2 linked regions of the Caballeronia sp. TF1N1 genome follow. The protein of the gene in region 1 interacts with the protein of each later gene in a pairwise test. Links are inferred from orthologs where the notes say so. Each region holds a gene or a part of one and is shown on either strand. Other genes may lie near its edges.

Region 1 (3,182 bases):
TCCGTACGGTCCCACACCGCAAGCATTCGACTAAACGGCGATCTCTCAATGGAAGCGGCTACGTCACCTGAGTTGGGCTTCGCGCAGTATCGTGCGTGCTGTTCCAGACTACGCTCGGCTAGCTGTATAGGCGGTACGAGCTCGTACAGGACCTTCCCTTCGGCGAGACAAACGGTCAGAAGTCGGCCTTCGATTGGCTGCAGGTCGAGGCCGTGGTCATCGATCAGAAAGCGCGACGAGTCAAAAAACCCGCACGTCACAACAAGTTTTTCGCTGCCGTCTTTGTCCTCGACCATGAGGTTCGGTACGCCCGCCTGATTGAGGACTGCGGCGCCCTTGTTTCGCATGTTCGTTGTTCCTGCGAAACAGCGCGAGCGCGTGTCTGGAATTACCGCCGGTACAAAGGGCGAATCCGAATCGATAACAGTACCGGCAGAAAATTCATCGTGATTTGCTCGGCAAACGATGCGTACACGACGCTGCGCGGCGTGCTCCACACCGCGGTGATGAAGCACTTTTGCACCGCAACGCGACATCGTCATTGCTTGCGTGTACGAAAGTGCCGGCAGCAGATGGGCATCCGTGACCGTGCTCGGGTCGCAACTATAGACACCCGGAACGTCGGAGAATATTTCTACCTCCTCACAGCCGAAAGCGGCAGCGAGAGCAATGGCCGATAAGTCGGAACTGTTTTTCCCCATCCATGTTGTTTCGCCGGTCTCCTCAGCGGACGCCTGACCGCCCGGAATCACAATGACGTCATGATGGTCGAGGGAGCGCGCTACGGGTTGGATATCGACCGACGTCAGGCGCGCACGTGAATAATTCAGGTCGGTCCGTATTCCGATCTGACTTCCAAGCGAGACCGTTGCATTCACGCCGGCTGCCTGCAAAGCGCTGGCAACCATGACGGCGCCAATACTGTCCGCAAGCGGAAGTCCGGCATCGATCAAACGGTCCGACGGATTGTCATTCAGCCCAAGCAAAGTGCTTCGATACTGTTCCGTCAGTCCAGTGGGTGCGCTCACCACGAATATCACGCGATGCGCGGGGCTTCGATGTTGCAATTCCTGCCGGAGCCACTGACAGACGAAGTGCATGCGCGCCTGGTCTGAGAATGAAGAGCCGCCGAACTTCATCACACTGAGAGGATAATTTCTATTCATGCCGATCTCGTCTTTCGTGTGCCTCACGCGTTGGCAAATCCGCGCGAATTGCGGAGGTCAAAGCGCTGCTGGGCAATCAGCGTCTCCGCGATTTGAACTGCATTGAGCGCAGCACCGATCCGAATGTTGTCGGACACCACCCAGAACCAGAATGCGTCAGCGTTCTCAGGATCTCGACGGATTCGACCAACGTGCACGAAATCGGATGAACCGACCATTCGAGGCGTCGGTACATCGGTCGCGTTCGCACCGTCATATACCCGAATCTCGGGCGCGGCACGCCAGAGCATTTTCAATTGCTCTGTATCTACCGCATGGCTACATTCGACATAGTTCGCAGCACTGTGACAGTTCCGCACCGGAACGCGCACACAAGTCGCGCTGACATGAATCTGCGGCGCCTCCAGAATCTTGCGGGTTTCCTGCACCATCTTCCGCTCCTCCAAGGTAAATCCATCCCCCTCCAGCACATCGATGGAAGGAACCACGTTGAAGCCAAGCGGAACGACGAATCGGCTGTGTACTGGCTCCTCTGTATCTCCGTCGAGGATTTCCCTGACGGAATCGTTGAGCTCATCAAGCCCTGTAAGTCCGGCGCCGGAGGCAGCCTGATAAGTGGCCGCGATTACTTTTCGCACCGGATTGATCCGGTGTACGGGATCAAGCAAACGAACGACAGGAATCGTGGAGCAGTTTGGATTGGCGATAATATTTGACTGTGGCCGGGTCGCCAATACGTGCGCATTCACTTGTGGGACGAGAAGCGGCGTGTCGCCATCCATGCGAAACGCATTCGTGTTGTCGATCACGAGCGCGCCCTGAGCAGCGGCGCGACGAGCGTGATGTCGGCTGACGGTCGAGCCGGCCGAGAAGAAGGCAATATCGACTTCACTAAAATCGAAATGCTCGAGATCAACCACGCGCCGGGCCTCGCCACGAAAGCAAATCTCCTTTCCGGATGACCGACTCGAAGCGGCAACGCCGACTAACTCGGCGTCGATATTTCGTTCCTCCATGAGGCGCAACAATTCCTGACCCACGGCACCTGTGGCGCCTGCGATAGCGACTTTGACAATGGATTTGCGCATGATTCGGTTTCCTCTTTTTATTCGAATTAACCTACGAACTCGGGTGTCTCGACCTGAAACGGCAAAACTGCTGGCGCCAGATTCGAAAGCACATGCATGACTTCTCTTGGATGCCTCAACACCATGTCGACGCCTAATGCATGAAGGTCCTGAACGACCTGGTCGCTCTTGACTGCTCCAACGGACAAATTTCCGCCAACGATGATGGGAGCGGTGACGTCGTAGCGAGCACGCAACTCGGGCAGATCGGCCAGATCGGCTCTCGCGTGACCGTTCAAGCTACCGATCAGAATTGCGACTAAATCGTCTGCTTGGCTCGCCGCCTGCATGAATTCCTCGCTGGAAGTGCAGGCGCCAAGATTTATTACCTTGAAGTTTTGGCGGCGTAGGTACATTGCGATCAAATGATTCGCGACCACGTGCGGATCGCTGACGGCAACGCCAAGCACGATGGTTCCTCGATTCTTCGCAAAAGGCGAATTACCGGAATACGTTGTGTCTGTTTTTTGAAGGGACGGCACGTTGAGCTCCTTTTCTTTTTATCAGCCAAAAGCAACGTATGGGCAGCGCTCTCCCGCGTTGCGAATGGCAGCCTCAAAAATCTTTCAAGTCAGTGAAATTCCGGGGAGATTAGAAGACCCCCTCGCGACCACAGATCGTTTTTCAGCCGGGGCAGCTTTAGGGGAGATGCATGTCCAAGATGCGCAGCGAAGATATCCGCGTAGTTTCCAACCTGCTGAACGATACGTAGCGCAAACCTTGGCTGGAGCCCGAGTGTCTTTGATTTGTCCTCGGAAGCATTCAAGAACTCACGAACATGAGCCGGTCCCTTTTTAGCGAGGTCGTCGCAATTCCCTGCGTTAATTCCGAGCTCCTCGGCTTCGATGAGAACGCGCATGATCCACGCAATCGCCCGTTGCCACGCAGG
Region 2 (3,177 bases), 2.7 Mb from region 1 along the record:
TTTGGCGCGGCTTGCGCGCTGGTTCGGTCTGCGTGGGCGTCTACGGCCTTGTCGTGCTTCGTGAGAATGAGCCGCACGCCGAGATAAATCAGGTAGATCGCGCCAGCGATCTTGACGACGGTGAACGCCGTGGCCGACGCCGCGAGAATCGCCGTCAATCCGAATGCGCACGCGAGCGTATGAACGATGCAGCCCGCCGAGATGCCGAGCGCGGATACGATTCCCGCGCCGCGTCCCTGCGCGACGCTGCGCCCGACGATATAGGCGGTATCGGGGCCGGGCGTGACATTCAGCAGAAAGACGGCGACGAGAAAGAAGGCAAAACCGGTAATGCCGAGCATCGGAAACTCCAAGCGTGCGCGTGTTGAAGATTCACGATTCTAGCGCCGCGCGACGCATGCGTTACATGTCCGTCGCGCGTGCTTTGAGCCTGGGTCAAGCGTCCGGATCGGTTTCCAGCAGCGCGAAACGCTGACCTCGGGCAAGCGGCGCGCCCGCGAGAAACTCGCGCACGGGCAGGCGCTTGCCGCCGGGCTTTTGCAACTGCGTGAGCCTGAGCGCGCCCGTTCCGCAGGCCACGACAATTCCTTCCGCCGACACATCCACGACGGTGCCCGGATCGGCTTGCCACTCGCCGCTCACCGGCTGCGCGGACCAGATCTTGATCGCGACGCCATCGAGCGTGCCGAACGCGCCGGGGAACGGGTCGAACGCGCGCACCTGACGCGCAAGCGTTTCTGCCGGACGCCGCCAGTCGAGCGCGGCCTCGTTCTTGGCGATCTTCTGTGCGTAGGTCGTGCCGTCGTCAGGCTGCGGTGTCGATGGCAGCGCGCCGTCGCGTTCGAGGTCGCGGAGAGCCGCGACGATCAGATCCGCGCCAATTTTCGCGAGGCGGTCGTGCAGCGTGGCGGTGGTGTCGTCCGCGCCAATAGCCGTGCGGCCCTCGCGGATCATCGCGCCGGTGTCGAGGCCCGCGTCCATTTGCATGAGCGTAATGCCCGATTCGGCGTCGCCCGCTTCGATCGCGCGATGGATCGGCGCGGCGCCGCGCCAGCGCGGCAACAACGAAGCGTGGATGTTGATGGCGCCGCGCGGCGGAATGTCGAGCACTTCCTGCGGCAGGATGAGCCCGTAAGCGGCGACAACCATCACGTCGTGCGGCGTGGCGCGCAGCAACTCGATGGCATCGGCGGCTTCTTGCGGATACTTCCCCGCGCGCCTGAGCGACGTGGGCTGCGCGACCGTTAGCCCGTGTTCGACGGCAAAACGCTTGACGGGGCTGGCGGTCAGCTTCATGCCACGGCCAGCGGGCCGGTCGGGCTGGGTCAGAACCAGCGGCACGGGAAATCCGGCCGCGTGGATAGCCGCGAGCGCGGCGGCGGCAAATTCCGGCGTACCGGCGAAAACGACACGCAGCGATTGAGTCATCGATTGTTACTACCTTTGAGACAACATAAAGCGCTTTACAGCGCCTTTTCGAGCTTCTTCATCTTGCCGCGAATGCGCGTCTGCTTGAGCGTCGAGAGATATTCGACGAACACGTGACCCGCCAGATGATCCATTTCATGCTGGATGCACACGGCAAGCAGGCCATCGCAGTCCAGTTCGTAGCTTTCGCCTTTCTCGTTGAGCGCCTTCACGCGCACCTTGTCCGGCCGTTCGACGAAGTCGTAGATGCCCGGCACCGAGAGGCAGCCTTCTTCCCACTCTTTCTTGACTTCGCTTGCCCAGACGATCTCCGGGTTGATGAATACGAGCAGTTCGTCGTGCGCATCCGATACGTCGATGACGATTACCCGCTCATGGACGTCCACCTGAGTCGCGGCGAGGCCGACGCCGGGTGCCGCGTACATGGTTTCGGCCATGTCGGCGACGAGCTTGCGAATGCGGTCGTCCACGACGGCGACGGGCTTCGCCACCTTGTGCAGCCGCTTGTCCGGGTAGTTCAGTATCTTGAGCAGAGCCATGATTCGGATTATCTACGCGCGCCGCGACGCGTGTGAAGTCGGCCATTCGGCCAGGTTGCGGGTGGGTGGCGGCATGCCGAAGATATGCAGGTGAATCCGCTGGATTCAACGCCGCCGGCAAGCGGCCAACCGGCGTCGCTCGGCCTGAACACACGGGCGGGCGACACTTCTTAATTACGTTCCGGGACCAAAAATCTTAACATGACGACCGCCTTACCGCCGACCGAGCCTCAACCGGAAGCGCTCACCACGGACCTCGACGAACTTTCCGCCTGGCTGCGGCTCACGCATGCAAAGGGACTGCGTCCCGCCGCCCTGCGCGCGCTCTTGAGCGCGTTTGGCGGACCGAAGGACGTTTTAGCCGAAAGTTTCGCCTCGCTCGCCGAAGTCACCAACACCGATGCCGCGACCGCCGCGCTCGCGCCGCCCGCCGAAGTCGAAGGCGTGCCATTCGGCAACTATATTGAACGCGTGCTGGAATGGGCCGCCGAACCCGGCAATCACATTCTTACTTTCGCCGATACCGCGTATCCGCAAGCGCTCCTCACCATGCCCGATCCGCCCGCGCTCTTGTACGCGAAAGGGCGAACCGACTTGCTGCAAGCGCGCGCGGTGGCGATCGTCGGCAGCCGGAACGCCACGCCGCAAGGACTCGAAGACGCGCGCCGGTTCGCGCGCGCGCTCTCGGACGCCGGGCTTGCCGTCGCGTCGGGGCTCGCGCTCGGCATCGACGGCGCGGCGCATCGGGGCGCGCTGGACGGCGCCACAGGCACGATCGCCGTCATCGGGACGGGCGCGGATCTCGTGTATCCGTCGCTGCATCATCAGCTCGCGCATGAAATCGCCCGCGATGGCGTGATCGTGTCCGAATGGCCGCTCGGCACGCCCGCGCGCTCCGCCAACTTTCCGCAGCGCAACCGGCTCATCGCGGGCCTGGTGCAGGGCGTTTTGATCGTCGAGGCGGCAATGCGCTCCGGCTCGCTCATCACCGCGCGGCTTGCCAACGAAATGGGCCGCGATGTTTTCGCCATGCCCGGTTCGATCCACGCGCCGCTGTCGCAGGGTTGTCATCGCATCATCAAGCAGGGCGCGAAGCTTGTGGAAACGCCGGAAGACGTGCTGGAGGAATTCGGCTTTCCCGCCACACCTCGCAAAAAGCGCGGCAAGGCACCGGCTCCGGCAAACGCCTCGTGGGCTTCGGCGCGTCTGC

Evidence for each region.
Region 2: the proteins of LDZ28_RS12880 (region 1) and def interact in binary tests that used the Escherichia coli proteins (3 or more experiments, as listed by UniProt). The link is inferred for Caballeronia sp. TF1N1 from one-to-one orthologs.

The regions. Positions count from the first base shown.
Region 1 is NZ_CP084626.1:2,742,895-2,746,076, forward strand. The notes cover bases 223-3,084. They hold LDZ28_RS12880 (aspartate-semialdehyde dehydrogenase), read right to left. Parts: upstream 2,255-3,084; coding sequence 1,190-2,254; downstream 223-1,189. Other genes in these bases: LDZ28_RS12875 (hypothetical protein), read right to left, coding at 223-1,166; LDZ28_RS12885 (cobalamin-dependent protein), read right to left, coding at 2,281-2,775; LDZ28_RS12890 (transporter substrate-binding domain-containing protein), read right to left, coding at 2,865-3,084. Outside these bases: more of LDZ28_RS12875, read right to left, coding at 1-222; more of LDZ28_RS12890, read right to left, coding at 3,085-3,182.
Region 2 is NZ_CP084626.1:21,398-24,574, reverse strand. What follows is about bases 216-3,072. They hold def (peptide deformylase), read right to left. Parts: upstream 1,968-3,072; coding sequence 1,464-1,967; downstream 216-1,463. Other genes in these bases: dprA (DNA-processing protein DprA), read left to right, coding at 2,169-3,072; fmt (methionyl-tRNA formyltransferase), read right to left, coding at 436-1,428; LDZ28_RS00115 (LysE family translocator), read right to left, coding at 216-341. Also shown: more of LDZ28_RS00115, read right to left, coding at 1-215; more of dprA, read left to right, coding at 3,073-3,177. UniProt on the Escherichia coli protein: Removes the formyl group from the N-terminal Met of newly synthesized proteins. Requires at least a dipeptide for an efficient rate of reaction. N-terminal L-methionine is a prerequisite for activity but the enzyme has broad specificity at other positions.